One region of the Streptomyces sp. H51 genome, then DNA from elsewhere that is predicted to be linked to it. Evidence: riboswitches for the same ligand, from Rfam matches in the RefSeq annotation. Region 1 holds a riboswitch; each other region holds the start of a gene.

Evidence for each region. Region 1 has a riboswitch for thiamine pyrophosphate ahead of VKA29_RS22570 (cation-transporting P-type ATPase). Riboswitches for the same ligand answer to the same signal wherever they lie in the genome.
Region 2: another riboswitch for thiamine pyrophosphate. It lies ahead of VKA29_RS28690 (thiamine ABC transporter substrate-binding protein); the one in region 1 lies ahead of VKA29_RS22570 (cation-transporting P-type ATPase).
Region 3: another riboswitch for thiamine pyrophosphate. It lies ahead of thiO (glycine oxidase ThiO); the one in region 1 lies ahead of VKA29_RS22570 (cation-transporting P-type ATPase).
Region 4: another riboswitch for thiamine pyrophosphate. It lies ahead of thiC (phosphomethylpyrimidine synthase ThiC); the one in region 1 lies ahead of VKA29_RS22570 (cation-transporting P-type ATPase).

What each region holds. Positions count from the first base shown of each region.
Region 1 is NZ_JAYMHD010000066.1:115,562-122,946, forward strand. Features, by position in the region: gene VKA29_RS22550 (hypothetical protein) at 1-91, opposite strand, end outside; gene VKA29_RS22555 (CBS domain-containing protein) at 357-1,214, shown strand; gene VKA29_RS22560 (hypothetical protein) at 1,393-2,460, opposite strand; gene VKA29_RS22565 (avidin/streptavidin family protein) at 2,511-2,945, opposite strand; TPP riboswitch at 3,377-3,519, shown strand; gene VKA29_RS22570 (cation-transporting P-type ATPase) at 3,675-6,623, shown strand; gene VKA29_RS22575 (potassium channel family protein) at 6,620-7,279, shown strand; gene VKA29_RS22580 (RNA-guided endonuclease TnpB family protein) at 7,294-7,385, opposite strand, start outside.
Region 2 is NZ_JAYMHD010000076.1:82,940-90,324, forward strand. Features, by position in the region: gene frr (ribosome recycling factor) at 110-667, shown strand; gene VKA29_RS28675 (phosphatidate cytidylyltransferase) at 667-1,791, shown strand; gene VKA29_RS28680 (PP2C family protein-serine/threonine phosphatase) at 1,712-3,028, opposite strand; gene rlmN (23S rRNA (adenine(2503)-C(2))-methyltransferase RlmN) at 3,501-4,607, shown strand; TPP riboswitch at 4,642-4,749, shown strand; gene VKA29_RS28690 (thiamine ABC transporter substrate-binding protein) at 4,830-5,903, shown strand; gene VKA29_RS28695 (iron ABC transporter permease) at 5,966-7,385, shown strand, end outside.
Region 3 is NZ_JAYMHD010000015.1:187,650-195,034, forward strand. Features, by position in the region: gene VKA29_RS04010 (Rv2175c family DNA-binding protein) at 1-87, opposite strand, end outside; gene VKA29_RS04015 (FAD-dependent oxidoreductase) at 197-1,426, opposite strand; gene VKA29_RS04020 (hypothetical protein) at 1,455-1,808, opposite strand; TPP riboswitch at 1,861-1,972, shown strand; gene thiO (glycine oxidase ThiO) at 1,970-3,124, shown strand; gene thiS (sulfur carrier protein ThiS) at 3,121-3,321, shown strand; gene VKA29_RS04035 (thiazole synthase) at 3,325-4,119, shown strand; gene pknB (Stk1 family PASTA domain-containing Ser/Thr kinase) at 4,225-6,198, shown strand; gene VKA29_RS04045 (deoxyribonuclease IV) at 6,233-7,111, shown strand; gene VKA29_RS04050 (DUF4396 domain-containing protein) at 7,187-7,385, shown strand, end outside.
Region 4 is NZ_JAYMHD010000087.1:374,935-382,319, forward strand. Features, by position in the region: gene VKA29_RS35315 (cupin domain-containing protein) at 1-78, shown strand, start outside; gene VKA29_RS35320 (DUF5326 family protein) at 322-534, shown strand; gene VKA29_RS35325 (IclR family transcriptional regulator) at 1,075-1,866, shown strand; gene VKA29_RS35330 (SsgA family sporulation/cell division regulator) at 1,966-2,400, shown strand; gene VKA29_RS35335 (YibE/F family protein) at 2,599-4,119, opposite strand; TPP riboswitch at 4,192-4,381, shown strand; gene thiC (phosphomethylpyrimidine synthase ThiC) at 4,374-6,170, shown strand; gene VKA29_RS35345 (hypothetical protein) at 6,700-7,385, opposite strand, start outside.

The DNA.
Region 1 (7,385 bases):
CGGACCGGTCGGCGGGAACGGCCCCGCCGGCCGCCGGACCGGGTGAACCGGCCGGCCGGAAACGCGCGAGGAACGCGCGGAAGTCCGGCATGAGCACCTCCCGGCCCGCTCGATGACCGCTCGCCCTCTTGCCCTCTTGCCCTCGAAAGTCTCCTTGTCCTCGGACTGTTCTGGAGGACTGTTCCGGCAAGACCGTTCCGGAATGTCCTCGCTTTCCACGGTACGGAGGTGACGCGAGGTGTCCACAGGGGCCGGTTGACCTGGGCAAGGGGCCGTGCGGCCCCTGTGGCCGCGGCCACCGCGGCGGGAAGGTGGCCTCGGAGGACTCTCGCCCCTGCGTACGGCCGGAGGTTGCCATGGATGACCGAAACGCGCGGGAAGCCGGTACGACGTCGGCCGAGGCCCGTCGTGCGGTCCCGGGCCTGGCCCCGAAACCGGCGGAGGAGTTCCGCCAGGACCTGATGGTGCGTTACCTGCAGGCCATGGCCTCGCAGTCGGCGGAGGCCGCGGCGCGGGAGCCGGCCACCACCGCCGCACGGGCGGCCGTACCGCCCGCGGCGCACGCGATCCCCGTGCCGGAGCTCCAGGTGCGGCACGTGATGCGGCGGACCGTCGCGGGGATCTCCGCGGACACGCCCTTCCTGGAGGTCGCCCGGCTGCTGGCCCGTGAGCAGGTCGGCGCGGCGCCCGTGGTGGACGCCGACCAGCGCGTCATCGGGGTGATCGCGGAGTCCGATCTGCTCGCGCGGGCCGCGTCCCTCGCGTCGGACGAACGGCCCGGCACGTTCGAGCGGCTGTTCGGCCGGCGTCAGGCCCCCGGGGGCGACGGCGGGACGGCAGCCACGCTGATGACGGCACCGGCGCTCACCGTCCACCCGTGGACCCATGTGCTCGAAGCGGCCCGTACGGCCGCGCACTCCCGGATCCGGCAGATCTACGTCACGGACCACAAGGGCACGCTCGTCGGCGTCGTCAGCCGCAGCGAACTGCTGCACGCCCTGGTGCGGGAGGACGCGGCGGTCCGGGAGGAGGTCGTCTCCAAGATCATGAAGGAGGAGCTGGGGATCGACCCGGCGCGGGTGGACGTGCAGGTCCGCAACGGCACGGTGACACTGAGCGGCTCGCTGGACGCGGAGGCGGTCCCGCGGCTGACGGAGGCGGTGGCGGGGATACCGGACGTGGTGGAGGTGGTGGACCACCTGATCGCCGTGTGAGCAGCCGGGACGCGCGGCCCCGTCCCCCGGTCGTACCAGGTGACGACCGGGGGACGGGGCCGTGCGCGGGCGACGGGGGAACAGCGGGCGGGGACGGCGTGGGCCGGCGGGCGCGCGGGGTGGCCGGGGTGTCCCTGGACCTGCCCGATCAGCTTCGATCCGCTTCGATCCGCTTCGATCAGCGGGGCGTTCCCGTCCTGCTGGACCAGCGTGCCAGCAGCAGGGCGAGGACCAGCAGGACCGCGCCGACGACGAGGATCGACAGCGGTGCCGCGAGCGATCCCGGAAGGTAGCGTTCCGCCGTCTGCGGCACCGTCTGCAGGGTCGCGAAGGCGCCGAGCAGCAGCGCCCAGACCTTGCGCAGGGCCACGCCCAGGGCGAGCAGGGCGCCGGCGGTGGCCAGAGCGAGGAGGTGACCGGCGGCGAGGTCCATGGTCAGCTGCGCGCCGACCAGCAGACCGAGCGCGGCGGCGAGGTACCCGGTCTCCCGCGGAAGGACATGGCCGCGGTGCGCGGCGGCGCCCCACAGCGCGGACAACAGCCAGACACCGGCCCCCGGAGCCCACAACGGCACGTCGTCGCCGAGGCATTCGATGCCCGCGGCGAGCGTGACGGCGGCGCCCGCGAACACCGCCAGCTGCTGCAGCGGTGCGGGCCTCACAAGCCACGGCACGATGCCGTACGCCGTCGCGGCACCGGCGGCGGTCAGCGCCGTGACCTGCGGGGAGAACGCTCCGGCACGGGCGGCGAGCACGCCCGCGAAGGCGGCCACCGAGCCGGTGGACGCCAGCCACAGCACACCGCGCAGCCGCACGAACGCCGGTTCGGCCGCATCGCGCAGCAGGGCACCGGCGACGCCCAGGACGACGGCGGCCACCGCCGCGAGGGCGAGCTGCGCGCCCATGGGGATGTCGGGCCACAGCCGGTCCGCCGCCAGGAACCCGGCGACGACCGCCATCGCCGCCCCCAGGTAGCCCAGCGCCTCGACCACCAGCGGCACCCGGCCGGCCGGGTGCGGTCCGGCCGCAGGAGCCTGGGCCGCACCCCCGGCCTGGGCCGCGGGAGCCTGAGCCGCACCGGCCTGATCCGTACGAGCCCGGGCCACGGTGCCCTGCTCGGCGTCCGCTGCCGCGCGGGCCCGTTCGGCGGCCTCGATCCGTTCGGCCTGGCCCGCGTCGAGCAGTCCCTCCGCCACCCAGCGGGCCAGCCGGGCGTTCAGCTCCGCGTCGGGCGGGATCCTCGCCATCGTCTGCCTCCCCACCTGCGCGTCCGGCGCGCACTCATGGCTCGACCGGGCTACCGCTGCCCGGCGTGGTGCGGGTGGGAGGCGGTCCGGTTCTGCCGGGCATGGTCGGCGATCTGCTCGGGGGACGGCCGTTCACGCGTGAAGACGTCCTGCCCGACGGCCGTGGCCTCCCAGGTGTTCGCCGGGTTGGCGGACGCGGTGAGCAGCCAGGTGGCGCAGATCCGCTCTCCGCCCTCCTTGTGGTACTGACCGCTCCAGCTGGTCACCGACGCGGCGTCGCTGCGCTCGTTGTGCCAGGCCACCGTCCAGCCGAGGGTGGTGCCGTGGTCGGGGAAGTCGGCCGTGTCGTAGCGGCCGACGAGCGGGTAGGCACCCGCGGCGTGGCCGGTGGCCGACATGTAGGTCCCCCTGATTCCTCCGACGGGGTCGACCGTGATCCTCATGTGCGAGCCGACCTCGTTGTACCAGTCACCGCTGATGCTCATCGCTCGCTCCTACTCCTGTCGGCGCACGGCTGTCGCCGCCCTGGTCGGGCCGGGAGCCCACCGGGCTTCCGGCCCGTGCTCGGCTCCTGCTTCGATCGTTCGCCCCGCGCGCACCCCCGTGCACTGGGCCGAACGTCCCCGGGCCCGGGCCCGGGCGGGGGTGACCTGGAGTCCTGCCCGGCCCCACACCGCCGGGCGGCGGGACCCGGCGTCCGGCGGGACCCGGCGGCCGCCTCGGAGTGTCGTCGTACCGCTCGCGCCGGCCGTAGTGGTCCCCTTCCGGCGGCGGCAGGGCCGAACGGCCCACCCGTCGCCGGAAGCAGGGCCGAACGGCCCACCCCCGTCGGCCCGGACGGCCCTGTTGCCGCACTCGCGCGGGCATAGGCTGGAATGAGCCTGCGGGGCGAGCGAGGGAGTCCGCCCGCAACGGCAGTTCCCGGCGAGGGAGTCACCGCCCCTGTCGGAGGACGCCGCAGACGGGTGGGCTGAGAGGCCGGATGGTCGAGAGACCGGACGGCGACCTCCACAACCTGATCCGGACCATGCCGGCGAAGGGAGCCCACCTCGCAGGTTCGTCCGTGCCCCCGGGAGCGTCGTCTCCAGGGGGTTTTCGCGTGTCCGGGCCCGCCGGGGCTGCCCGACCCCGGGCGTGGGCCGGGTGGCCCCTGGCGACACGATCTTCGCCGGTCCAAGGTGGGACGGAGAGTTGCCGTCCAGCCAGGGGGTACGGTGCCGAGTCATCTCACCGCGAGCTTTCCGGCCGGTCACCCCCGCCCCGGGGCGTCCGTGCCGCGGCCCGACGGATCGTCGGCGCCGGTCCAGCGGCTGCGTCCGGACGAGGTGTTCGGCGCGTACGGCACCTCGGTCCGCGGCCTGTCCGGCGCGGAGGCCGGGGCCCGCCTGGGGTACTACGGCCCCAACCAGCTGCCGCGGCCCCGCCGCAAGGGGATGTGGCGGCGCTTCGCCGCCCAGTTCACCGATCTGTTCGCGGTCGTCCTGATCGTCGCGTCGGGGCTGACGTTCCTCGCCTACGCGCTGCAGGATCCGCGCGACGTCGGGAACCTGCAGCTGGCCTTCGCGATCCTGGGCGTGGTGCTGCTGAACGCGGTGATCGGCTTCGTGCAGGAGTACTCGGCCGAGCGCACCGCCCAGACGCTGCAGGCCATGGTGCCGCACACGTGCCGGGTGCTGCGGGACGGGGAGCGGCTGGAGCTGCCGTCGGGGGCGCTGGTGCCCGGCGACGTGGTGGCCCTGGAGGCCGGGGACGCGGTGTCCGCGGACTGCCGGGTCGTCGAGGCCCACGGCCTGTCGGTGAACAACGCTCCGCTGACCGGGGAGAGCTCGGCCGTCGGCCGGGTGAGCGAGCAGACGGCCGCGGACACCGCGCTGGATTCCCGCAACTGCGTCTTCATGGGCACCACGGTGGTGTCCGGCTCCGGCAAGGCCGTCGTGTACGCCTCCGGCGCGGCGACGGAGTTCGGCAGGATCTACCGCCTCACCGACGAGGCGCCGCAGCAGAAGACGCCGTTGCAGCGCGAGGTGGCGGTGATGGCCCGGCGCGTGGCGGCGCTGGCCGTCGCGATCGGCGCGGGCGTGTTCGCCCTGCGCCTGCAGACGGGGCAGCCGCTGGTGTCGGCGTTCGTGTTCGCCCTCGGGGTCATGGTCGCGCTGGTGCCCGAGGGGCTGCCCGCGACGCTGTCGGTGTCGCTGGCCATCGGCGTGCGGCGGATGGCCCGCCGTCAGGCGCTGGTCAAGAGGCTGCTGGCGGTGGAGGCGCTGGGCTCCACCACCGTCATCTGCACCGACAAGACCGGCACGCTCACCCAGGCCGAGATGACCGTGACGCAGTTGTGGAGCGACGGGGCGTCGCACACGGTCTCCGGGGTCGGCTACGCCCCGGCCGGCGAGGTCGCCGGTGCCGACGGGGTGCGCGCGCTGCTGCGCGCGGGGGCGCTGTGCACCGACGCCAGGCTGGTGCCGCCCGAGCGGTCCGAGGGCTGGCGGGTGCTCGGCGACACCACGGAGGGCGCGATCCTCGTCGCGGCGGCCAAGGCGGGGCTGGACACGGCGGCGGAGAAGGAGGCGGCCCCGCGGATCGGGGAGTTCCCCTTCGACCCCGTGCGCAAGCTGATGAGCACCGCCCACCGCACCTCACGGGGCGGCCTGCTGTGCGTCAAGGGCGCCCCGCAGGAACTCCTCGCCCGGTGCGACCGGGTGCGCCGCGCGGGAGGCGACGAGGAGCTCACCGGACCGCTGCGGGACGCGGTCGTCGCCGCCGACGACGAGATGGCCGGGCGGGGACTGCGGGTGCTGGGCGTCGCGGTGCGCCCGGTCGACGCGGTGCCGGACAGGGCGGAGGAGGCCGAGGCGGGGCTGACGTTCCTGGGCCTGATCGGCATGCTCGACCCGCCCCGGCCCGAGGTGTCGGAGGCGGTGCGGGCCTGCCACCGGGCCGGCATCCGCATCGTGATGCTGACCGGGGACCACCCGCTGACGGCGGAGGCGATCGCCCGCCGCGTCGGCATCGTCACCGACCCCTCCCCCACGGTGGTGACCGGCTCCCGGCTGGACGCCATGGACGCGGACGCGCTGGACGGACTGCTCGCCGGGTCAGGTCAGCTGCTGCTGTGCCGGGTCAGCCCGGAGCACAAGATGCGCGTCGTCGCCGCCCTGCAGGCACGCGGCGAGGTCGTCGCCGTCACCGGGGACGGCGCCAACGACGCGCCCGCGCTCAAGCACGCCGACATCGGCGTCGCGATGGGCGCCACCGGCACCGACGTGGCCCGGGAGGCCTCGGAGATGGTGCTGCTGGACGACTCGTTCGCCTCCATCACCGCGGCCGTCGAGCTGGGCCGGTCGGTCTACCGCAACATCCGCAAGTTCCTCGCCTACCTCTTCAGCCACAACCTGGCCGAACTCGCCCCGATCCTGGCCGCCGCCTTCGCCGGGTTCCCCCTGGTTCCGCTGACCGCGATCCAGATCCTCGCCATCGACCTCGGCTCCGACGTACTGCCGGCCCTGGCGCTGGGCGCGGAGCCGCCCGAGCCGGACACCATGGACCGCCCGCCCCGCTCCCGCCGCGAGCGGCTGTTCTCCGCCGAGCTGGTGCGCCGGTTCGTGTTCCTGGGGCTCGTGCAGTCCATCGGGGTGTGCACGGTCTTCTTCTGGCAGGTGCACTCCGCCGGCATCCCGTTCGCGGACTTCACCAGCGGCGATCCCGCCTACCGTAAGGCGATCACGCTCACCCAGGCCGCGATCGTGGTCAGCCAGTTCTTCAACTCGCTGGCCGTGCGGACGGACCGGCAGAGCGTGTTCACGGTGGGGCTGTTCTCCAATCCCCGGCTGATCGCGGCCGGCTGCTTCGGCATCCTGCTGATGGCCGCCATCAGCTACACGCCCTGGCTGCAGGACGTGTTCCACACCGCGCCCCTCGCGCTCGCCGACTGGGCCGTCCTGGCCGGCTTCGGCGTGCTGCTGCTGACCGCGGAGGAGGTCCGCAAGTGGTGGGTGCGCCGCACCCCCGCCCCCGCCGGGGCATCCGCCGGGAACGCCGCCGGGACATCCGTCGGGAAGGCCACCGGGAACGCCGCCGGGACATCCGTCGGGAAGGCCGCCGGGAACGCCGCCGGGACATCCGTCGGGAAGGCCGCCGGGAACGAGAAGGAGGAGACGCCATGAGGGTCATCGTGGTGGGCTGCGGCCGGGTCGGTTCCGCGCTCGCCGCCCAACTGGTCAACGAGGGCCACGACGTACGGGTGATCGACCGCGAGCCGAAGACGCGGCGTCACCTGCCCGCCGGGTTCTCCGGTCGGTTCCTGCCCGGCAACGGCTTCAGCCGCACCGTGCTGGAGGCGGCCGGCATCGAGCTGGCCGACGCGTTCGTGGCGGTGACCTCCGGCGACAACACCAACATCGTCAGCGCCCGCACCGCGAAGGAGACCTACCGGGTGCCGATCGTGCTGGCCCGCATCTACGACCCCCGGCGCGCCGACATCTACCGCGACCTGGGCATCCCGACGATCGCCAGCGTGCGCTGGACCGTGCACCAGCTGCACCAGATGCTGCTGCACCGCCACCTCACCCCGGAACTCGACTTCGGCAACGGCGAGACGCTGCTGCTGCGCTCCCGGTTGCCCGCCTATCTCACCGGCCGGCACCTGGGCGAGCTGGAGGTCGACGGCGAGATCCGGGTCGTGGAGGTGACCCGCGGCGGCCGGTCGTTCCTGCCTACGCACCACACCCCGGCCGAGGCCGACGATCTCGTCACGTTCGCCGTCGCCGCCGACGCCCTGGGCCGGCTGCGCGGCTTCCTGGACAAGGAGCTGGGCACTTGACTTCCTTCCCTCGCCTAATGGCGGGGGAGTCCAGCGGTCGCCCGCTGGGGTTCCTGCTTCACCGACGACCGCCCCGTCCGGGAGGACTCCCGTTGAGGTCTTACAC
Region 2 (7,385 bases), on a different contig from region 1:
GACAATGTCCTGCCGGTCGGGAACCGTTCAGGAAGAAGACGCGACGAAGCCGGCCGCCGCCCCCACCAAGGACGCAGCCGGGCCTACTCAAGACACGCAGGAGCAAGTGGTGATCGAAGAGACCCTCCTCGAGGCCGAGGAGAAGATGGAGAAGGCCGTCGTGGTCGCCAAGGAGGACTTCGCCGCGATCCGCACCGGCCGTGCGCACCCGGCGATGTTCAACAAGATCGTGGCCGACTACTACGGCGCGCCGACGCCGATCAACCAGCTGGCTTCGTTCTCCGTGCCGGAGCCGCGCATGGCGGTGGTGACGCCGTTCGACAAGACCGCGCTGCGCAACATCGAGCAGGCGATCCGCGACTCCGACCTGGGCGTCAACCCGAGCAACGACGGCAACATCATCCGCGTGGTGTTCCCCGAGCTGACCGAGGAGCGCCGCCGCGACTACATCAAGGTCGCCAAGCACAAGGCGGAGGACGCGCGGGTGTCCATCCGCTCCGTGCGCCGCAAGGCCAAGGACGCCATCGACAAGCTGATCAAGGACGGCGAGATCGGCGAGGACGAGGGCCGGCGCGCGGAGAAGGAGCTCGACGACACCACGCACAAGTACGTCGCCCAGGTGGACGAGCTCCTCAAGCACAAGGAAGCAGAGCTGCTCGAGGTCTGATGAACGACTCTTCCTGGGGGGCGCCGCCACAAGCCGGGTACTGGGGGCCCTCCGAGCAGGGGGCTGCCCAGGGGGCCGCCCCGGCGGGTCCCGCGTACGATGCGCCTGAGACGCAGCAGACCCGCCCCATGCCCATCGTGCCCGACGTACCCGCCCATGGCGGACACCAGGATGACGACCGAGGGGCCGCTCGGCTGAGCGGCCCCTTGTTCCGCGACGAGACCACGTCGGCGCAGCCGCGAGCGGCGGCGCCGCAGAATCCGGAGCCCATGCCCGACGCCCGTCAGCCCGCACCCCGGCGGCAGAAGAAGAGCGCGGGGCGCGACCTGAGCGCGGCGATAGGCGTCGGCCTCGGGCTCGGCGTGGTGATCATCGCGTCGCTGTTCGTCGTCAAGGCCGCCTTCGTGGGCGTGATCGCGGCCGCCGTCGTGGTGGGCCTGTGGGAACTGACGAGCCGGCTGGCGGAACGCAAGCAGATCAAGGCGCCCCTGGTGCCGCTCGCGGTCGGTGGCGCGGCGATGGTCGTCGCCGGGTACCTCCGGGGCGCCGAGGGCGCCTGGGTGGCGATGGCGCTGACCTCGCTGGCGGTCCTGGTCTGGCGCATGGCGCAGCCGCCGGAGGGCTATCTCAAGGACGTCACGGCGGGCGTCTTCGCCGCCTTCTACGTGCCGTTCCTGGCATCGTTCGTCGCCATGCTGCTGACGGCCGCCGACGGGCCGTGGCGGGTCCTGACGTTCCTGGTGCTGACCGTCGTCAGCGACACCGGCGCGTACGCCGTCGGCTGGCGCTTCGGCACCCACAAACTGGCCCCGCGCATCAGTCCCGGCAAGACCCGCGAGGGCCTGCTCGGGGCGGTGTCGTTCGCGATGGTGGCGGGTGCGCTGTGCATGCAGTTCATGATCGACGACGGCACCTGGTGGCAGGGCCTGCTCCTCGGCCTCGCGGTCGCCGTGAGCGCGACGCTGGGCGACCTCGGCGAGTCGATGATCAAGCGGGACCTGGGCATCAAGGACATGGGCACGCTGCTGCCGGGGCACGGCGGCATCATGGACCGGCTGGACTCCCTGCTTCCGACGGCGCCGGTGGTGTGGCTGCTGATGGTGGCCTTCGTCGGATCCGGCTGACGGGCGTCGGCCGGGTCCGGCTGACGGGGGACCCCGCGGGCTCGCCGTCGTGCGAGTCCGCCCGTGTGCTCGCGGGACGGCCGGCGGCCGGCGCCCGAGCCGGCTCGGGCGCCGGGGTGCGCTGGAGGGCCACCATGGCCACGTCGTCGGTGAGCGGGCCGTCCACGTGCCGGCGGAGGTCGGCGCGGACCGCGGCCAGCAGGGCGTCCGGGGGCAGGCCGGTCCAGTTCCGCAACCGGTCGGCGAGCGGGTAGAAGTCGCCGGCCGGGTTCCGCGCCTCGGTCACGCCGTCGGTGTAGAACACCAGGGTGGCGCCGGTCGGGAAGTCGGTGGTGTCCACCACCACTTCTCCGCCGTTGAGGTCTTCGAGGCCCAACGGGGGCACCGCTGCCGTCGGCTCCAGCGCGACGACCTCTCCGTCGCGCAGCAGCAGGGGCTCGGGATGTCCCAGGTTCACCAGGCGTATCGGCCCTTCGTCGGGCAGCTCGCACATGACGGCGGTCACGAACGACTCGTCCGTGTACGCACCGGAACCGCCGGGGGACGCCTCGGCCGCGGCGGACATCTCCCGCACGTCCTCGTGGAACCCCGCCGCCAGCTCCCGCACCACCGTCGGCAGCGGGCTGCCGTGCCGGACCGACTGCCGGAAGCCGTTCAGCACCGAACTGACCATGTCCAGCGAGGCCAGTCCCTTGCCCTGCACGTCGCCGAGCAGCAGCCGGGAACAGTCCCCGTGCCGGGCGATCGCGTACAGGTCCCCGCCGACGGCGGCCTCTTCCTCCGCCGACTCGTACAGCGAGGCCACGTCGAAGGACCCGATCCGGCGCGGCAGCGGATGCAGCAGCACCCGCTGGGTGACCTCCGCGACCCAGCGGGCCTGTGCCAGCTGCCGCTCCCTGCGCATCCGCGCCGAGGCGGCGGCCACGGCGGCCGCGATGATCAGGACCGTGGTGACCATCTGGACCAGGAAGTTCTCGGTGCCCAGCTGCTGGTTGGACCAGGAGGCCAGGACCACGCACGGCAGCGTCACCGCGGACACGCCGAGCACACCCTCCGGACCGCAGACCGCCGCCGCGAACGCGGGCGCCGCCACCATCAGCGGCCCCAGTCGGATCGAGGGCGTGTTGATCACATCGACCAACAGGAGAAGCACGGGGACGAGCGAGATCGTCACCGCGGGGGGCACGAGCACCCTCCGGGCACCGGCGCGCGACCGCCTGCCGAGGACCTTTCGCATCACGCCCACCTCCGGCCCCCACGCCCTGGTTGTCATCACGTCCGCCGTCACCACGAACCGTCTCTTCAAGAAAACGGGCACCGCCCGCAGGAGAAAAGGGGCTTTTGGTCCCTTAATCGGGAAATGCCCCGCAGCACTTCCCTTTCTTCGCGCAAGTGCCGTACGGATGCACGGACGCCGCGGGGATCACGCACCTTGGCGCTGTGGCCGGTGCGGGCGGGCTCCGGCTGTCCAACTTGCGGAAGGCGTCGATCGTGTCGCTTCTGGGTGTCTCCCGGCGCGTGCCCGGAGCGGCTCCTGCCAGTACATCTGGTAGCACGCCTGGATTCCGCCGGCCCGGGGGCGTCTGCCGGCAGTCCGACCGGTCCACGTCGGGGTCGTGTGTCCTGATGATCAGTGGCCGCGACCGTGCCCGGCCGTCCCCGTCGGCACCCGCAGGTCACCCGACCGGATCTGCGACACTGGTACGACCATGCCCAAGCCCGGAGAACTCACTTTCGTCGCCCCCCGCGGAGCCAAGAAGCCGCCGCGGCACCTCGCCGATCTCACGCCTGCCGAGCGCAAGGAGGCGGTGGCCGAGATCGGGGAGAAGCCGTTTCGCGCCAAGCAGCTCTCGCAGCACTACTTCGCGCGGTACGCGCACGATCCGGCCGAGTGGACCGACATCCCCGCGGGGTCGCGGGACAGGCTGCGGGAGGCGCTGCTTCCCGAGCTGATGACCGTCGTCCGGCATCTGTCGACCGACCAGGGCACCACCCGCAAGACGCTGTGGCGGCTGTTCGACGGCACGCTCGTGGAGTCGGTGCTGATGCGCTACCCGGACCGGGTGACCATGTGCATCAGCTCGCAGGCGGGCTGCGGGATGAACTGCCCGTTCTGCGCGACCGGGCAGGCGGGGCTGGACCGGAACCTGTCGACCGCCGAGATCGTGCACCAGATCGTCGACGGGATGCGGGCGCTCAGGGACGGGGAGGTCCCCGGCGGGCCCGCCCGGCTGTCCAACATCGTCTTCATGGGCATGGGTGAGCCGCTCGCCAACTACAAGCGGGTCGTCCAGGCGATCCGGGCGCTCACCGACCCCGCACCGGACGGGCTCGGGCTGTCGCAGCGCGGGATCACCGTCTCCACGGTCGGGCTGGTGCCCGCCATCCACCGGTTCTCCGACGAGGGCTTCAAGTGCCGGCTCGCGATCTCGCTGCACGCCCCCGACGACGAACTGCGCGACACCCTCGTCCCGGTCAACACGCGGTGGAAGGTGCGCGAGGTCCTCGACGCCGGATTCGAGTACGCGGAGAAGTCGGGGCGCCGGCTGTCCATCGAGTACGCGCTGATCCGCGACATCAACGACCAGGCCTGGCGCGGCGACCGGCTCGGGCGGCTGCTCAAGGGCAGGCCGGTGCACGTCAACCTGATCCCGCTCAACCCGACGCCGGGCTCGAAGTGGACCGCCTCCCGGCCCGCGGACGAGAAGGCGTTCGTCGAGGCCATCGCGGCGCACGGGGTGCCGGTGACCATCCGGGACACCCGCGGGCAGGAGATCGACGGGGCGTGCGGTCAGCTGGCCGCCACCGAACGGTAGTCTGACCCCCGTAAGGACTCGTAAGAACATCTTCATATTCCGACAGGGGAGCGCCACAGCGCTGAGAGTGCGGCAACCGGGCCGCAGACCCTCTGAACCTCGCCCAGGTCATTCTGGGTAGGAAGTTCGGTCACCACTCAAGCTGTTGCGCCCTGCCCGGGCACCCCTCGCGGGTCCCGGGCAGGGCCGCGTCTCTTCCTGGTCAGCCCCAGGAGGAATCCAGTGCACCACAAGACCCTCGTGGCCGTCGCCGCCGGGCTCGGCCTCGTCGCGCTGTCGGCGTGCGGATCGTCCGGCGACTCCGGCGCGACGGACTCCAAGACCGTCACCCTCGTCAGCCACGACTCGTGGGCCGTCTCCAAGAGCGTGCTGAAGGACTTCGAGAAGTCCTCCGGCTACCAGGTCAAGGTCCTCAAGGACGGCGACGCCGGCCAGGCCGTCAACAAGGCCGTCCTGACCAAGGACAACCCGCAGGGCGACGTCTTCTTCGGAGTGGACAACACCCTCCTCTCCCGGGCCCTCGACAACGGGCTGTTCCAGCCGTACCGGGCGAAGGACTCCGGCCGGATCCTGCCCGAGCACCGGGTCGACCAGGCGAAGCACCGGGTCACGCCCGTCGACTACGGCGACATCTGCGTCAACTACGACAAGGCGTACTTCAGCAAGCACAAGCTGGCCCCGCCGGCGTCGTTCGACGACCTCGCCGAGCCCGCGTACAAGAACCTCCTCGTCACCGAGAACGCCGCCACCTCCTCGCCCGGCCTCGGCTTCCTGCTCGGCACCGCCGCGAAGTACGGCGATGGGGGCTGGCAGGGCTACTGGAAGAAGCTCAAGGCCAACGGCGTGAAGGTCGTCGACGGCTGGGAGCAGGCCTACAACGAGGAGTTCTCCGGCTCGGCCGGCGGACGGAAGGCGGGCGGCGACCGGCCGCTCGTCGTGTCGTACGCCTCCTCGCCGCCCGCCGAGGTCGTCTTCGCCGACCCGAAGCCGGCGACCGCGCCGACCGGGGTGTCGTACGGGACCTGCTTCCGGCAGACCGAGTACGCGGGGCTGCTGAGCAACGCGAAGAACCCCGCGGGCGGCAAGGCCCTCATCGACTTCCTGCTCACCGAGAAGTTCCAGCAGGACATGCCGCTGAACATGTTCGTCTACCCGGTGCGCGAGGGTGCTCAGGTGCCGCCGGAGTTCGTGAAGTACGGCAAGCCGGCCGCGGACCCGGAGACCCTGGCCCCCGGCAGGATCGCCGCCGACCGTGACCAGTGGGTCAAGTCGTGGACGTCGCTCGTACTGAAGTAGCGGTCCGCTCCGGGGCAGCGGTCCGCCGTACCCGTGCGGGGAACGCGGCGCGGCTCGCGCTGATGGCCGGGCCGGCCGCGTTCTTCGCGCTGTTCTTCGCCTACCCCGTCGCCGCGATCGTCGCCCGCGGGCTGAGGACGGACGGGGTGTGGCACCTCGGCCGGATCGCGGACGTGCTCGGGCAGGACGGCATCCGGCACGTGCTGTGGTTCACCACCTGGCAGGCCTGCGTCTCCACCGCGCTGACACTGGCGGTCGCGCTCCCCGGCGCCTACGTCTTCGCCCGCCTCGACTTCCCCGGCAAGCAGCTGCTGCGGGCCGTGGTCACGGTGCCGTTCGTGCTGCCCACGGTCGTCGTCGGCACGGCGTTCCTCGCGCTGGTCGGCCGCGGCGGACTGCTCGACGCGTGGTGGGGGGTGCGGCTGGACACCACCGTGTGGGCCATCCTGCTCGCGCACGTCTTCTTCAACTACGCCGTCGTCGTCCGCACCGTGGGCGGGCTGTGGGCCCAGCTCGACCCCCGGCAGGAGGAGGCGGCCCGGGTGCTCGGCGCCTCCCCGCTCACGGCCTGGCGGCGGGTCACCCTGCCGGCGCTGGCGCCCGCGGTGGCCGCCGCCGCGCTGATGGTGTTCCTGTTCACCTTCACCTCCTTCGGCGTGGTGCAGATCCTGGGCGGCCCGGCCTTCGCCACGCTCGAAGTGGAGATCTACCGGCAGACGTCCGAGATCTTCGACCTGTCGACGGCCGCCGTCCTCACCGTCGTCCAGTTCGCGGCGGTGGGCGCGATCCTCGCCGTGCACGCGTGGACGGTCCGGCGGCGGGAGACCGCGCTGCGGCTGGTGGACGCCTCCGTGACCGCGCGCCGGCCGCGCGGCGCCGGGCAGTGGGCGCTGCTGGCCGGGGTCCTCAGCACGATCGCGGTCCTGCTCGTGCTGCCGCCGGCCGTCCTGGTCCAACGGTCCCTCACCGCGCCCGGCTTCGGCTACTACCGGGCGCTGACCGGTCAGGCCGGCAACGTCTTCCTGGTCCCGCCCATCGACGCGGTCGGCAACTCCCTCCGATACGCCCTCGCCGCCACCGCGATCGCCGTGCTGATCGGCGGCCTGGCCGCCGCCGCGCTGGCCCGCCGGGACGCCGGCCGGCTGGTCCGCGGCTTCGACGCGCTGCTGATGCTGCCGCTCGGGGTGTCCGCGGTGACCGTCGGGTTCGGGTTCCTGATCGCGCTCGACGAGCCGCCGCTGGACCTGCGCGGCTCGTGGATCCTGGTGCCGCTCGCGCAGGCGCTGGTCGGCGTCCCCTTCGTGGTGCGGACCATGCTGCCGGTGCTGCGGGCCGTGGACGCGCGGCTGCGGGAGGCGGCGGCCGTGCTCGGGGCGTCGCCCTGGCGGGTGTGGCGGGAGGTCGACCTGCCGATGGTGCGGCGGGCTCTGCTGGTCGCGGCCGGGTTCGCGTTCGCGGTGTCGCTGGGGGAGTTCGGGGCGA
Region 3 (7,385 bases), on a different contig from region 1:
CACCTCGACGCCGAGCATTTCGGCGATGTCGGGGAGGGTGAGCCAGGCGGGGACGAGAGCATCGATCTTTGCGTCAATCTCGGTCACGGGAACAAGCCTGCCATCCCGCACCGACAGTCGGAAGCCAGGCCCGTCCGACCAGGTGGTCCCGGCTCCCGTCCGACCGGGTGGTCCCGGCTGCGGTCCACCGTCCCGGCTAAGCGGTGGCGGCCTTCAGCGGCTTGCTCGCGTCCGCCAGCAGGTCCGGGTTCATCGGCGTGCCCGCCTCGATCAGGCGCCTGCCCTGCGCCAGGTCCCTGGGCCGGCCCACCGCCAGCAGCGCCACCAGGCGGCCGTCGCGCAGCCAGCACACGGACCAGCTCGGGCCGGACGGGTCGCCCCGCCACAGGGTCGTGTCGGCGCCCGCGTGGTGACCGGCGTACTGCACGAACCGGCCGAACTGCTCGGACCAGAAGTACGGCACCGGGTCGTAGACGGCGGGCTCCTCGCCGATGATGTTCGCGGCCACCGTGCGCGGGCCCTGCAGGGCGTTGTCCCAGTGGTGCACCAGCAGGCGCTCCCCGTACCTGCGGGAGGGGAAGGACGCGCAGTCGCCGACCGCGTAGACGTCCGGCGCCGAGGTGCGCAGGCCGTCGTCGGCGACGACCTCGCCGTGCGCCCCGAGCACGATCCCCGAGCCGCCGAGCCAGCCGGTGGCGGGGCGCGCGCCGATGCCGACCACGACGGCGCCCGCGGTCAGCCGGGTGCCGTCGTCGAGGACGACCTCGCCGGGCTCGACCCGCGACACGCGCGCGTGGGTGCGCAGCACGGCGCCCGCGTCGGCGTACCAGGAGGCCATCCGGGCGGCCACCTCGGCGGGCAGCGCGCCCGCGAGCGGCCGGTCGGCGGCCTCCACGACGGTCACCGCGCAGCCCGCCTCGCGCGCCGCCGTGGCGAACTCCGCGCCGATCCAGCCCGCGCCGACGACCACCACGTCGTGCTGCCGGGCGAGCACCGGCCGCAGCCGCTCGGCGTCGTCCAGGGTGCGCAGCAGATGGACGCCGGGCACCCCCTGGGCCTGCGGCAGCCGCACCGGCTCGGCACCGGTCGCGAGGACCAGGACGTCGTACGGCACCGGCCCCTCGGCGGTGTCGAGTTCGTGGTCGCCGACCCGGACGCCCAGCACCTCGCGCCCGAGCCGCAGTTCGATGCCGAGCGCCTCGAAGTCGACGTCGAAGGCGGACCCCTCGGCCTTGCCGAGCAGGACGGCCTTGGACAACGGCGGCCGGTCGTAAGGCTGGTGGGGCTCGGCGCCGATGAGGGTCACCGGCCCGGCGAAGCCCTGTTCGCGCAGGGCCACCGCGGTCTGCACGCCGGCCATGCCCGCGCCGGCCACGACGACTCGCCGCTGCGGGGGTGCCTGCCGTTCCTGCGTCTGCTCGCTCACCTGATCACCATAGACACCTGACGTCACGTCAGTCGCGGTTCCCGTCAGTGACCTGCTCCACAACGCTGGTGCCGCTGCCCGGCCGGGACTCCCACTCCCACGTCTCCTCCAGGCGCACCCGGCCGTCCGGCAGCTCCACGACCGCCGACACGCAGTGCCCGCAGGCCGTCGTGCCGTCGTTCGTCAGCTGCACGTAGCGGAAGTCGAGCCGGTCACCTTCCCGGGTACCCACCAGACGGCCGCGTACGACGTCGCCGCCCGCGTACTCGGCCCAGACGGCGCCGTCGGCCTCGTGGTAGGTGAAACGGGTCCGGGTGCCCACCTGGCCGGCGGCCTGGTCGGCGACCGGTGCGAGGACGAGGCCGTCCAGCGAGCGCGGCATGGGGAAGGCTCCCTTACGAGGGCGACGGGGCGCGGGCTAGGGTGGCCACCGTACAAGCACTCGCGGGAGCCCGGACGCACCGGGCTGAGAGGGAGGCTGGCGGCCTCCGACCGTACGAACCTGATCCGGGTCATGCCGGCGAAGGGAGGGGCTGGACGCCCATGCCGTCACGTACGTCAGACGTCCTCGTCGTCGGGGGCGGGATCATCGGCCTGGTCACGGCCTGGCGCGCCGCGCAGCGCGGTTTCGCCACCGCCGTGGTGGACCCGGAACCGGGCGGCGGGGCCGCCCAGGTGGCGGCCGGCATGCTGGCAGCGGTCACCGAACTGCACCACGGCGAGCAGACCCTGCTCGGCCTCAACCTCGCCTCGGCCCGCCGCTACCCGGACTTCGCGGCCGAGCTCGCCGACCTCACGGGCCACGACCTCGGCTACCGCCGGTGCGGCACGCTCGCCGTCGCGCTGGACGCCGACGACCGCGCCCACCTGCGCGAACTGCACGCCCTGCAGCAGCAGTCCGGTCTGCGGTCGGAATGGCTGTCGGGGCGCGAGTGCCGGCGTCTGGAGCCGATGCTCGCGCCGGGCGTGCGCGGCGGCCTCCGGGTCGACGGCGACCACCAGATCGACCCGCGGCGGCTGACCCGCGCGCTGGTGGCCGCCTGCGAGCGGGCGGGCGTGGTCTTCCACCGGGTGTGGGCCGAGCGCCTCGACCGCGCCGGGGACCGGGCCGTCGGCGTCACCGCGGCGGACGGCACCGCGCTGGCGGCGGACCGGGTGGTACTGGCAGCCGGCAGCCTCAGCGGACGGCTCGCGGGCGTCCCGGACGACGTGCTGCCGCCGGTGCGGCCGGTCAAGGGGCAGGTGCTCCGGCTGAGCGTGCCGCGACGGTACGCGCCGTTCCTCAGCCGTACCGTCCGGGCCATGGTGCGCGGCAGCCACGTCTACCTGGTGCCGCGCGAGGACGGCGAGCTGGTGGTCGGTGCGACCAGCGAGGAGCTGGGCTGGGACACCACGGTCACCGCGGGCGGGGTGTACGAGCTGCTGCGCGACGCCCACGAGCTGGTCCCCGGCATCACCGAGCTGCCGCTGACCGAGACCCGGGCCGGGCTGCGCCCCGGCTCCCCCGACAACGCGCCGCTGCTCGGCCCGAGCGGGCTGCCCGGGCTGCTGCTGGCCACCGGGCACCACCGCAACGGCGTGCTGCTCGCCCCGGTCACCGGCGACGCCCTGGCGCACGTCCTGACCACCGGCGAACTCCCCGAGGAGGCACGCCCCTTCACCCCGCGGCGGTTCGCCCGCACGGAGCAGCCCGCATGAACATCTCGGTCAACGGCGAACTCCGCGAGGTCCCTCCCGGAACGGCTCTCGACACCGTGGTGAGGGCACTCGCCCCGGCGTCCTCCGGGGTGGCCGCCGCCCTCAACGAAACCGTCGTCCCGCGCGCGCAGTGGCCGTCGACCCCCCTCGCCGAGGGGGACCGCGTCGAGGTCCTCACCGCCGTCCAAGGAGGCTGACCCATGGCCGACGACCCCTTCGTCCTCGGCGGCACGTCCTTCACGTCCCGCCTGATCATGGGCACCGGCGGTGCCCCCAGCCTGGAAGTGCTGGAGAGCGCCCTGGTGGCGTCCGGCACGGAGCTGACCACGGTCGCCATGCGGCGCGTGGACCCCTCGGTGCACGGCTCGGTGCTGGACGTGCTCACCCGGCTGGGCATCCGGGTGCTGCCGAACACGGCGGGTTGCTTCACCGCCCGGGAGGCCGTCCTCACCGCCCGCCTCGCGCGCGAGGCACTCGGCACCGACCTGGTCAAGCTGGAGGTCATCGCCGACGAGCGCACCCTGCTGCCCGACCCGATCGAGCTGCTGGAGGCGGCCGAGACGCTGGTCGACGACGGGTTCACCGTGCTGCCGTACACCAACGACGACCCGGTCCTCGCCCGGAAGCTGGAGGACGCCGGCTGCGCGGCGATCATGCCGCTGGGCTCACCGATCGGCTCCGGGCTCGGCATCCGCAACCCGCACAACTTCCAGCTGATCACCGAGCACGCGCGGGTGCCGGTGATCCTGGACGCGGGCGCCGGCACCGCCTCGGACGCGGCGCTGGCGATGGAGCTGGGGTGCGCGGGCGTGATGCTCGCCTCGGCGGTGACCCGGGCGCACCGGCCGCGGCTGATGGCGCAGGCGATGCGGCACGCGGTGGAGGCGGGACGCCTGGCGTACCGGGCCGGACGCATCCCGCGACGCCACTTCGCCGAGGCCTCCTCACCCACCGGGGGACGAGCCCGGCTGGATCCCGAACGCCCCGCGTTCTGAGCACCACCGCGTTCTCGTCGCACAACAGTCACAGGTCTGCTGCATTCCGTACCCGGATCGGGTGAACCGGCGGCCGTGTCGATTGCGGCTCGTACACTCACCTGCGTGGATACGACCCTTCAGGACCCATTGGTCGGGCAGGTGCTCGACGGGCGCTACCGCGTGGACGCGCGGATCGCGGTCGGCGGGATGGCCACGGTCTACCGGGCCCTGGACACCCGCCTCGACCGCGTGCTCGCGCTCAAGGTGATGCACCCGACACTCGCGGCCGACGGCTCCTTCGTCGAGCGGTTCATCCGGGAGGCGAAGTCGGTCGCACGGCTCGCGCACCCCAACGTCGTGCAGGTCTTCGACCAGGGCGCCGACGGGTCGTACGTCTACCTCGCCATGGAGTACGTGCCCGGCTGCACCCTGCGCGACGTGCTGCGCGAGCGCGGGGCGCTGCAGCCGCGCGCCGCGCTGGACATCCTGGAGCCGGTGCTGGCCGCGCTCGGCGCCGCGCACCGCGCCGGGTTCGTGCACCGGGACATGAAGCCGGAGAACGTACTGATCGCGGACGACGGCCGGGTCAAGGTCGCCGACTTCGGCCTGGTGCGCGCCGTGGACACGGTCACCAGCACGAACGGCACCGTGCTCGGCACCGCCTCCTATCTCGCGCCGGAGCAGATCGAGCACGGCACCGCCGACACCCGGGTCGACGTGTACGCGTGCGGTGTCGTCCTGTACGAGATGCTGACCGGTGACCGTCCGCACGCCGGCGACTCGACTGCCACCGTGCTGTTCAAGCACCTCCACGAGGACGTGCCGCCGCCGTCCGCCGCCGTGCCGGGGCTGCCGTACGCGCTGGACCAGCTGGTCGCGTCGGCCACCGCCCGCACCCCCGACGTCCGGCCGCACGACGCGGTGGCGCTGCTCGCGCTGGCCCGTCAGGCGCGCGGCGCGCTGAGCGCGGACCAGCTGGACGCCGTCCCGCCGGGGGCCCTCGGCCCGGAGGACCGCGACATCTCCGACGACCGTACGAGCGTCATCCCGCGCCCGCTGACCTCCCCCGCACCCGGCCTCGCCCCCGCGGGAGGAACCCCGCCGTGGCCGCTCCCGGCCGGCGGGGACGGCGCGGGTCCCGCCGGGCCCGTGCAGCACACCAGCCGGCTGCAGTCGCCGCCGCCCCTGCCGCCGCGGCGCCGCCCGGGGCTGCTGGGGCGCGGCCCGCTCATGGTCGTCGCGGCCGTGCTGCTGGTCCTCGGCGTCACCGCGGGCGTCTGGTACATCAACTCCGGCCAGTTCACCAGGGTCCCGGCGGTGCTGGCGAAGACCCAGACGCAGGCCACCCAGCAGTTGCAGCGGGCCGGCCTCGACCTCGGGAAGGTCAGACACGCCTACAGCGACACCGTGAAGCGGGGCACGGTGATCAGTTCGGACCCGGCGCCCGGCGCCCGCGTCCGGGACAACGCCTCGGTGTCGCTCACCATCTCCGACGGCCCGGAGATGGTGCGGGTGCCCGACCTGCAGGGCGACCGGCTCGACCGGGCGAAGGCCCGGCTGAAGGCCGGGGGGCTGGAACCGGGCATGGTCACCGGCGCGTTCAGCGACACCCTTCCCAAGGGCTTCGTGATCTCCACGGACCCGGAGGCGGGCAGCAGCCGGCACGCGGGTTCGGCGATCGCGCTGACCGTCAGCAAGGGCAGCCCGGTCGACGTCCCCGACGTCACCGGCGAGGACCTGGCGAAGGCGAAGGCGGACCTGGCGGCCGCGGGCCTGAAGGTCAAGGTCGCGGCCGTGCAGATCAACTCCGAGTACGACAAGGGCCAGGTCGCCGCGCAGACCCCCGCGAGCGGCAAGCAGCTCGCCGAGGGCGACACGGTGACGCTCACCGTGTCCAAGGGCCCGGAGATGGTCGAGGTCCCGGACGTGACCGGCGACAGCGTCGACGACGCGACGAAGGCGCTGGAGGCGGCCGGCTTCAAGGTCGACGAGGACCGCGGGCTGCTGGGCCTGTTCGGCGACACGGTCCAGGGCCAGTCCGTGGCGGGCGGCGAGACGGCGCCCAAGGGATCGACGATCACCATCCGGATCCGCTGACGGCGCGGGACCGGCGGCGTGGCACCCTGAACGGGTGAACAGCCAGCGCCCCGGTCCCGCCCGCAACCCCGTCGGCAGCCACGTCCCCGTGGCCGGCGGTCTGAACACCGTCGGGCTCGCCTACGCCCGCGACCTCGGGGCCGAGGCCGTGCAGGTCTTCGTCGCCAACCCGCGCGGCTGGGCCACGCCCGCCGGCAACCCGCGACAGGACGAGGAGTTCCGTGCGGCGTGCGCGGCGCGGTCGATCCCGGCGTACGTCCACGCCCCGTACCTGATCAATTTCGGCTCGCACACCGAGGCGACGGTGGAGAACTCGGTGCGGTCGCTGCGGCACTCCCTGCGGCGCGGGCGGGAGATCGGCGCGCTCGGCGTGGTGGTGCACACCGGCAGCGCGACCGGCGGCCGGGAGCGGGCCGTGGCCCTGGCCCAGGTGCGCGAGCGCCTGCTGCCGCTGCTCGACGAACTGACCCACGACGACGATCCGTACCTGCTGCTGGAGTCGACCGCGGGACAGGGCGCCTCCCTGTGCTCGCGGACCGCGGACTTCGCGCCGTACTTCGAGGCGCTGGACTCCCATCCGAAGCTGGGCGTCTGCCTGGACACCTGTCACGTGTTCGCGGCGGGCCACGACCTGACCGGTCCCGACGGCATGCACCGGACGCTGGACCTGCTGGTGGAGACGGTCGGTGAGGGCCGGCTGAAGCTGATCCACGCCAACGACTCCAAGGACGTGGTGGGCGCCCACAAGGACCGGCACGCGAACATCGGCGCCGGCCACATCGGCGAGGATCCGTTCCGCGCGCTGACGACCCACCCCGCGACCGCGGGCGTACCGCTGGTCATCGAGACGCCCGGCGGCAAGGAGGGGCACGCGGCGGACGTGGAGCGGCTGAAGAAACTCCGCGACTCCTGACGCGTGGGAATACCCCCTAGGGGTATCTGGTTCCTGTCCGGTACAGAAACCGTCACCCGGCATTGGGGGCAAGCCATGGACCACGACGCGCACGAGGCGCACCAGGCGCACGCGACGGCGGCGCATCAGCACACGGCACATCGGGACACCGCGCATCAGGACGCCGCGCATCAGCACACGGCGCACGGGAGCACGGCACACCACCCCGCGGCGCACGACCCCGCGGCGCACGGCCACGCGGGCCACGGGCGCTCCCCGGCCGGCTGGGCCATGG
Region 4 (7,385 bases), on a different contig from region 1:
GCCGGAGTCGCCCACAAGTTCCACCACATCAGCGAGGACCTGCGGGTGCTCGTGGTGTTCTCCCCGCCGGAGAGCTGACCCCCGGAGACCTCCGGAGAGCTGACCCCCGGAGACCTCGGGAGACCTCCGGAGAGCTGACCCGCCGGAAAGCCGGCCCCTCCCGCGGGTCGACCCGTCCTCTCGGGGCTCCCTAGGGGATCAGTCAGGGGAGGACAAGGGGCGCGAGCCCTCCGCCGGGACCCCGTCCGTCCTAGCATCGAGAGCAGGACATCGGATCGTCCCCTGCTCCAGGCAGTGGGCGGAGAGGCAAGGACAGAGGCGATGGGAGAGATCTTCGCGGGACTGCCGTGGTGGGTGAAGTGGGTAGCGGTGCCGGTCATCGCCCTGGTCGTGTTCGGCGGGCTGATAGCCAGCGTCGTGGGCTTCGTCATCGGGCTGTTGTTCAAGGTGCTGGTCTTCGTGGCGCTGGTGGGCGGACTGGTCTACGTGGTGCGCAAGTTCACGTCGAGTTCCTCCTCGCGCGGCGACTGGTGAGGGCCCCGGGAGCCGGTGAGCGGTAACAGGAATCACCGGTTCCCTCGCGCGAGGGAAGTTTTCCCGGCAGGCGGTCCGCAAGCGGTGGCGGGCGGTTAGAGTCCGGAACTCGACGCGGGGCCACCCCGCGAACGGCGCACACCCCTCCCGTGTTTCCCCCGCACGGGCTCCCCCCTCGCGCTTCGGGAGTGACCCTTGGCCACGGTAGACACCGCACTCACCGTCCCCCACGCACCACCGGCTCCGGACCGGTCGGCCGTGATCTCCTCCGCACACCGCGTCCGGCCCCCGGAACAGCCGGGCCCCGCCGAGCAGGACCGCTCCGCGGCACATCCGCCGCGAACGTCCTCGCAACTGCCACGGACACCGACCCAGCCTCGACGACCCCCCTCACAGCCCCCGAGGACGCCGACGCAGCCCCCACGGACCCCGCCACGGTCCCCGCGGTCCACATCTCGGTCCCCGCGGACTCCCTCGCCCCCCTCGCAGGCTCAGCGACAGGCCCCCGCACAGAACTCCTCGCAGAATTCCTCGCAGCCGGTGCCCGCGGCGCCGCACCCCGCGGTGTCCGGCGCACCGTCGCAGGCGGGCACCCTCATCGGGTCCGTCCAGCGCGCGCTGCGCCTGCTGGAACGCGTCGCCGAGCACGAGCAGGGAGCCCCCGCCAAGCAACTGGCCCGCGAGACCGGTCTGGCGCTGCCCACGGCCTACCACCTGCTGCGCACCCTGGTGCACGAGGGTTATCTGCGCCGTGACAGAGGTCTGTTCTTCCTCGGGGAGGCGGCCGGGCGGCTGGGCGGCAGTGGAGCCGAGCAGAAACGTCGCGGCACGGTCGCCGAGGTGCTGGCCCGCTGTCACGACGCCATCGGCGTGCCCGTGTACTACGCCGTCTACCAGGACGGTGAGATCGAGATGCTGGGCGTTTCGGACAACTCGGAAAATCCGGCGGTGGCGGAGGGGGCCGACTTCCGTGAGACCGGGCACGCGCACGCGATCGGTCAGTGCCTGCTCGCCCAGTTGGACGAGCAGGCCCGTCGCGACCACCTGGAGCGTTACCCGGTGCGTCCCGTCACCCCCTACACGGTGCGCGACAACCAGGCCCTGCTCCGCAGGCTGGAACGCATCGGTCCCCGGGAGCCGGTGACGGAACGGCAGGAGTACGCCCTCGGCACGGTGTGCGCGGCGATCCCGGTCACCGTGGGCACGATCGCCGCGACGATGGCCATCTCGATGCCCTGCGATCAGGCCGACCGACTGGAGTCGGCCGTGCAGCAACTGCAGAGCGAAGTGGGCCGGTTGCTGAGGTCTCCGGGCCGGTCTATCAGTATCTGAAAACTCACTCCTTGTGATCTGGTGTACACGTTGAGCAAGATGCCTGCAGGGTCGGGGGGATCATTCCCGGCCAGTCGGCGTCACAAGACGGGGTAGGCGATGCGCGAGTCCGTACAGGCAGAGGTCATGATGAGCTTTCTCGTGTCCGAGGAGCTCTCCTTCCGCATCCCGGTGGAGCTGCGTTACGAGACGTACGATCCCTACGCCGTGCGGCTGACCTTCCATCTGCCGGGTGACGCCCCGGTGACCTGGGCGTTCGGCCGGGAACTGATGATCGACGGGGTAGGACGGCCCTGCGGCGACGGCGATGTGCGCATCTCGCCCGCCGACCCGGAGTCGCTGAGCGACGTTCTGATCCGGCTCCAGGTGGGCCGGGACCAGGCGCTGTTCCGCTCGTCGACGGCGCCGCTCATCGCCTTCCTCGACCGCACCGACAAGCTGGTGCCGCTCGGCCAGGAAGGTTCGCTCGCCGACTTCGACGCCCACCTCGACGAGGCGCTGGACCGCATCCTGGCGGAACAGAGCGCGGGCTGAAGCGGTACGACGGAGGCAGGGCGCACCGAGTCGGCGGAACGCTGCGACATGGGCCAGGAAACTGTGCAGGAACGCTTCTCCTGGCCGTGTGCCGGGGCATCGACAGCCGCCCTCCCAGCAGGCCGACTCGCAGACCTCATGCCCCTCCGCGGCCACCGTCGGCCCGGGAGCACCACGAGTCCGGTCCGAGCCCCGGTCTCAGCGCTTGCGGCGCCTGCCTCTGCCCGTGCCGGAGCGGGCCTGGGCCGGAGCGGCGCCGGCCGTCGCCCCCTCCGATCCCCGACGGTCCGCGGAGACGACCAGGGCGGCGAGAGCCGTGGTGACCGGCACCGAGGCGACCAGCCCGATCGAGCCCACCAGCGTGCGCACGATCTCCTCCGCGACCAGCTCGCTGTTGGCGACGGTCCCCACGCTGCTCTGCGCGATGGAGAACAGCAGCAGCAACGGCAGCGCGGCGCCCGCGTAGGCGAGGACGAGCGTGTTGACGACCGACGCGATGTGATCGCGGCCGATGCGGATGCCCGCGCGGTACAGCCCGCGCCAGCCCATCGAGGGGTTGGCCTCGTGCAGTTCCCACACGGCCGAGGTCTGCGTGACCGTCACGTCGTCGAGGACACCGAGGGAGCCGATGATGACGCCGGCCAGCAGCAGACCGCTCATGTCGATCGACGGATACAGGCCGTGGATCAGACCGGTGTTGTCATCCGTGTTGCCGGTCAGTGCGGCCCATCCGATGAACACCGAGCCCAGGACGCCGATCAGCAGCAGCGAGAGCAGCGTGCCCAGGACCGCCACGGACGTACGGGCCGACAGGCCGTGGCACATGTACAAGGCGATCAGCATGATGGCGCTGGACCCGACCACCGCCACGACCAGCGGATTCGACCCCTCCAGGATCGCCGGGAGAATGAAGAGGGTCAGCACCAGGAAGCTCACGGCCAGCGCGATCAGCGCCATGACGCCCCGCATCCGGCCGACCACCACGACGGCGAGCGCGAAGATGCCGGCGAGCAGGGCCATGGGGAACCTGCGGTCGACGTCGGCGACCGCGTACTGCAGTTCCTTGGGCGCCGAGGGCTCGTAGGCGACCACGACCTGCTGTCCCTGGTGCAGTTGCCGCGACTGGTCCGGCTGCACGATCTCGGTGAACGTCCGGCCCTTGTCCTTGCCGGTGTCGACGCGGATGGTGGCCTTGTGGCAGTCGCCGTTCGCCTGCTGCCGGGCCGAGGAGCCCCCGGCGGTCGCCGGGTCGCCGGTCGGCGTGGAGCCCGAGGCGTTCACCGACCCGCAGCTCAGGTTCACCACCTTGACGACCGTCGCCTGCTGGGTCTGCCGGTCGAAGCCGACGCCGGTGCGCTCGTGCGACGGCGCACCCCCGGGCCACAGCACCGCGAGCCCGACCAGCACGGCCGCGGCGAACGGGATCAGGATCGCGGCGATGACCTTGCGCAGATGCCGGGAGACGGGCGCGGCGGGGCCGTGGCTGTGCGAGTGACCGTGTGCGCCTCCGCCTCCGACCCCTGACCCGTGGCCGCGCCCCTGCCCCTGATCGTGCCCATGCCCAGGCCCAGGCTCATGCCCAGGCCCGTGATCGTGGCCGTGGCCATGATCGGGGCCGGATCCACGGCCGTGACCGCCCTCGTGCCGGTGCGGCGGACCGGGTGGCGGGCCGGGTGGCGGATCGGGTGGCGGAAACGGGTACTGCGGTGTCGTGGTCACCGCCCGATCATCGCAAGGACGACAGGGGGCCTCTGTTCACCGCGCCCGGGTTGACGCTAGCGTGGAGTCACCTTTTGTACACGCGGGAGCTCGGAGCACCGGGCTGAGAGGGCGCTGACCTCCGTCCCAGCGATGTTTCACGTGGAACGTCACCGAAGTCGAGTGACGTTGCACACGGAACGTCCATCGACGGAAACCGCTGCGTCGACCGCCGAACCTGTTACCGGGTAATGCCGGCGTAGGGAGTAGGTCTCATGACCAGCAAGGACGCACGCACGCCTGCCTCCGACCAGATCGACGGGGAGGCCGGGACATCCATCGGCTGGCACAAGGCGTACGTCGAGGGCTCGAGCCCCGATCTGCGGGTGCCCGTCCGTCAGGTGCACCTCACCAACGGGCAGTCGGTCACGCTGTACGACACATCGGGCCCGTACACCGATCCACTCGTCGTCACCGATGTCCGCAGGGGCCTGCCGCCGCTGCGGGAGAACTGGATCGTCGTCCGTGGTGACACCGAGGAGTACACGGGCCGCCCCGTACGCCCCGAGGACGACGGGATCAAGCACACCTCGCCGCGCGGCGGACTGCGCAACCTCGACGCCGTCTTCCCGGGGCGGCCGCGCCAGCCGCGCCGCGGCCGGGACGGCAAGGCGGTCACCCAGCTCGCGTACGCGCGGCGGGGTGAGATCACGCCGGAGATGGAGTACGTGGCGCTCCGGGAGAACGTCTCCGCCGAGGTGGTCCGTGAGGAGATCGCCGCGGGGCGCGCGGTGCTGCCCGCCAACGTCAACCACCCGGAGATCGAGCCGATGATCATCGGCAAGCGGTTCCTGGTGAAGGTCAACGCCAACATCGGCAACTCCGCGGTCACGTCCTCCATCGAGGAGGAGGTGGAGAAGATGACCTGGGCGACCCGCTGGGGCGCCGACACGGTCATGGACCTCTCCACCGGCCGCAACATCCACACCACCCGCGAGTGGGTGCTGCGCAACTCCCCCGTCCCCATCGGCACGGTGCCGCTGTACCAGGCCCTGGAGAAGGTCGACGGCAAGGCCGAGGAACTGACCTGGGAGATCTACAAGGACACCGTCATCGAGCAGGCCGAGCAGGGCGTCGACTACATGACGGTCCACGCGGGTGTGCGCCTGCCGTACGTGCCGCTGACGGCGAACCGCAAGACCGGCATCGTCTCGCGCGGCGGCTCGATCATGGCCGCCTGGTGCCTCGCGCACCACAAGGAGAGCTTCCTGTACGAGAACTTCGAGGAACTCTGCGAGATCCTCGCCGCCTATGACGTCACGTACTCGCTGGGTGACGGCCTCCGGCCGGGTTCGATCGCGGACGCCAACGACGAGGCGCAGTTCGCGGAGTTGCGCACGCTCGGGGAGCTCAACCGGATCGCGAAGCGCTTCCACGTCCAGACCATGATCGAGGGCCCGGGTCACGTCCCCATGCACAAGATCAAGGAGAACATCGACCTCCAGCAGGAGATCTGCGACGAAGCCCCGTTCTACACGCTCGGCCCGCTGACGACGGACATCGCGCCGGCGTACGACCACATCACCTCCGGCATCGGTGCCGCGATGATCGCCTGGTGGGGCACGGCCATGCTCTGCTACGTCACCCCCAAGGAACACCTGGGCCTGCCCAACCGCGACGACGTCAAGACCGGCGTCATCACCTACAAGATCGCCGCCCACGCGGCCGACCTCGCCAAGGGGCACCCGGGTGCGCAGGAGTGGGACGACGCCCTGTCCGACGCCCGCTTCGAGTTCCGGTGGGAGGACCAGTTCAACCTCGCCCTCGACCCGGACACGGCACGGGAGTTCCACGACGAGACCCTGCCTGCGGAGCCCGCCAAGACCGCCCACTTCTGCTCGATGTGCGGGCCGAAGTTCTGCTCCATGAAGATCAGCCAGAGCATCGCGGAACGGTTCGGCGGGGACGTGGCCGAGGGCGCGTCGCCCGAGGAGGTCGCCGAGGGGATGCTGCGGAAGTCGAAGGAGTTCGCGGCGAACGGGAACCGGGTGTACCTGCCGATCGCCGACTGACCCGCGGGCGCCCGCAGCCGCTGCGTGACCGTTCGTTGTGATCCTTGCGATCCTCGTGGTCGTGTGGCCCGCGTATGTGAGCGCGGGCCGCACCGACGCCCCTGCGTGGGCAGGGGTCCGCACCGGGACAACGGCAGGAACGCGATGCCGCCGGGCGCCGTCAAGATCCAGGTGTGCAGGGGCCCGGCCGGAACGCGCCGGACCTGCACGTCGTGGCCCGGCGGGGGGTGCGGGAAGAGCTGTCCCTGGCGCCGCACGAGTACACGCTCGGGGTGTCGCGGACCGCTGGGAGCACCAGACCATCGACCACGTGCCCTTCCGCCCGGCAACGGTGATCAAGTACCTGATGCGGGACGACCGCGTCCACCGGTGGGCGCCCTTGGCGCCGGCGCTGTTCCACCTCTCTCTCGTGCATGCCTACGGCCGCACGCCGGTGGAACGGGCCGAGGCGCAGATCATCAGGCGTCTGCAGGCGCGGCATGCGCGCCCCCGGGGTCCGGAGGGCGCAGGCTGCGTGCGTCCGTCCGGGTCACTCCGGCCGGTGTTCCGGGCCTCCGAAGTCCGGGCTGGTGTAGTCCGGGCTGGTGAAGCTCGGGCGCGGGCCGGCGGCCGGGCCGTTGTCCGGGCTGCTGAAGCCCGGCCGGTCGTAGCCGAGTTGGGGCATACGGCCGCTCGGCGTGGGCTGTGCCGTCCGCCGGAGTGCGGCAGCGGTGGCGGGATCCTCGAGCGCCTCCCGCAGGAACGGGAGGACGCCGCGCTCCAGCAGGGCCTCGCGCCAGGCTTCCCTGGCCCGGAACACCTCCGCGCCCGACTCCCCGTAGGACCCCGCGTCGAACGACGGCCGGTTGCGCAGGGCGGTGAGCAGGAGCCCGACGGCGGCGACGAGGATGGCGACCGCGGTCATGGCACCGAACACCCACCCGGCGGTGAGCAGGGTCCTGCCGAACGCCTTGTGGGGGGCGAAGGACTTGAGGACGTAGCCGACGAGCAGGAAGATCGCCGCTGCTGTCCCGGCGAGGACGGGGGTCAGGACGGCGGCGACGGCTACGGCGCCCGCGCCGGCCTCCTCGTCGGTCCCGGCTGTCCCGCCGAGCGTGGTGGCGAGCCCCAGCCCGCCCGTGCCCGGCTCGTCCGGGCCGGATACGTGGGCGGACGACGGGGCGGGCGGCGCCGGCCGGCGCAGTTCCTCGCGGACCTTCACGTAGTGCTGGTACT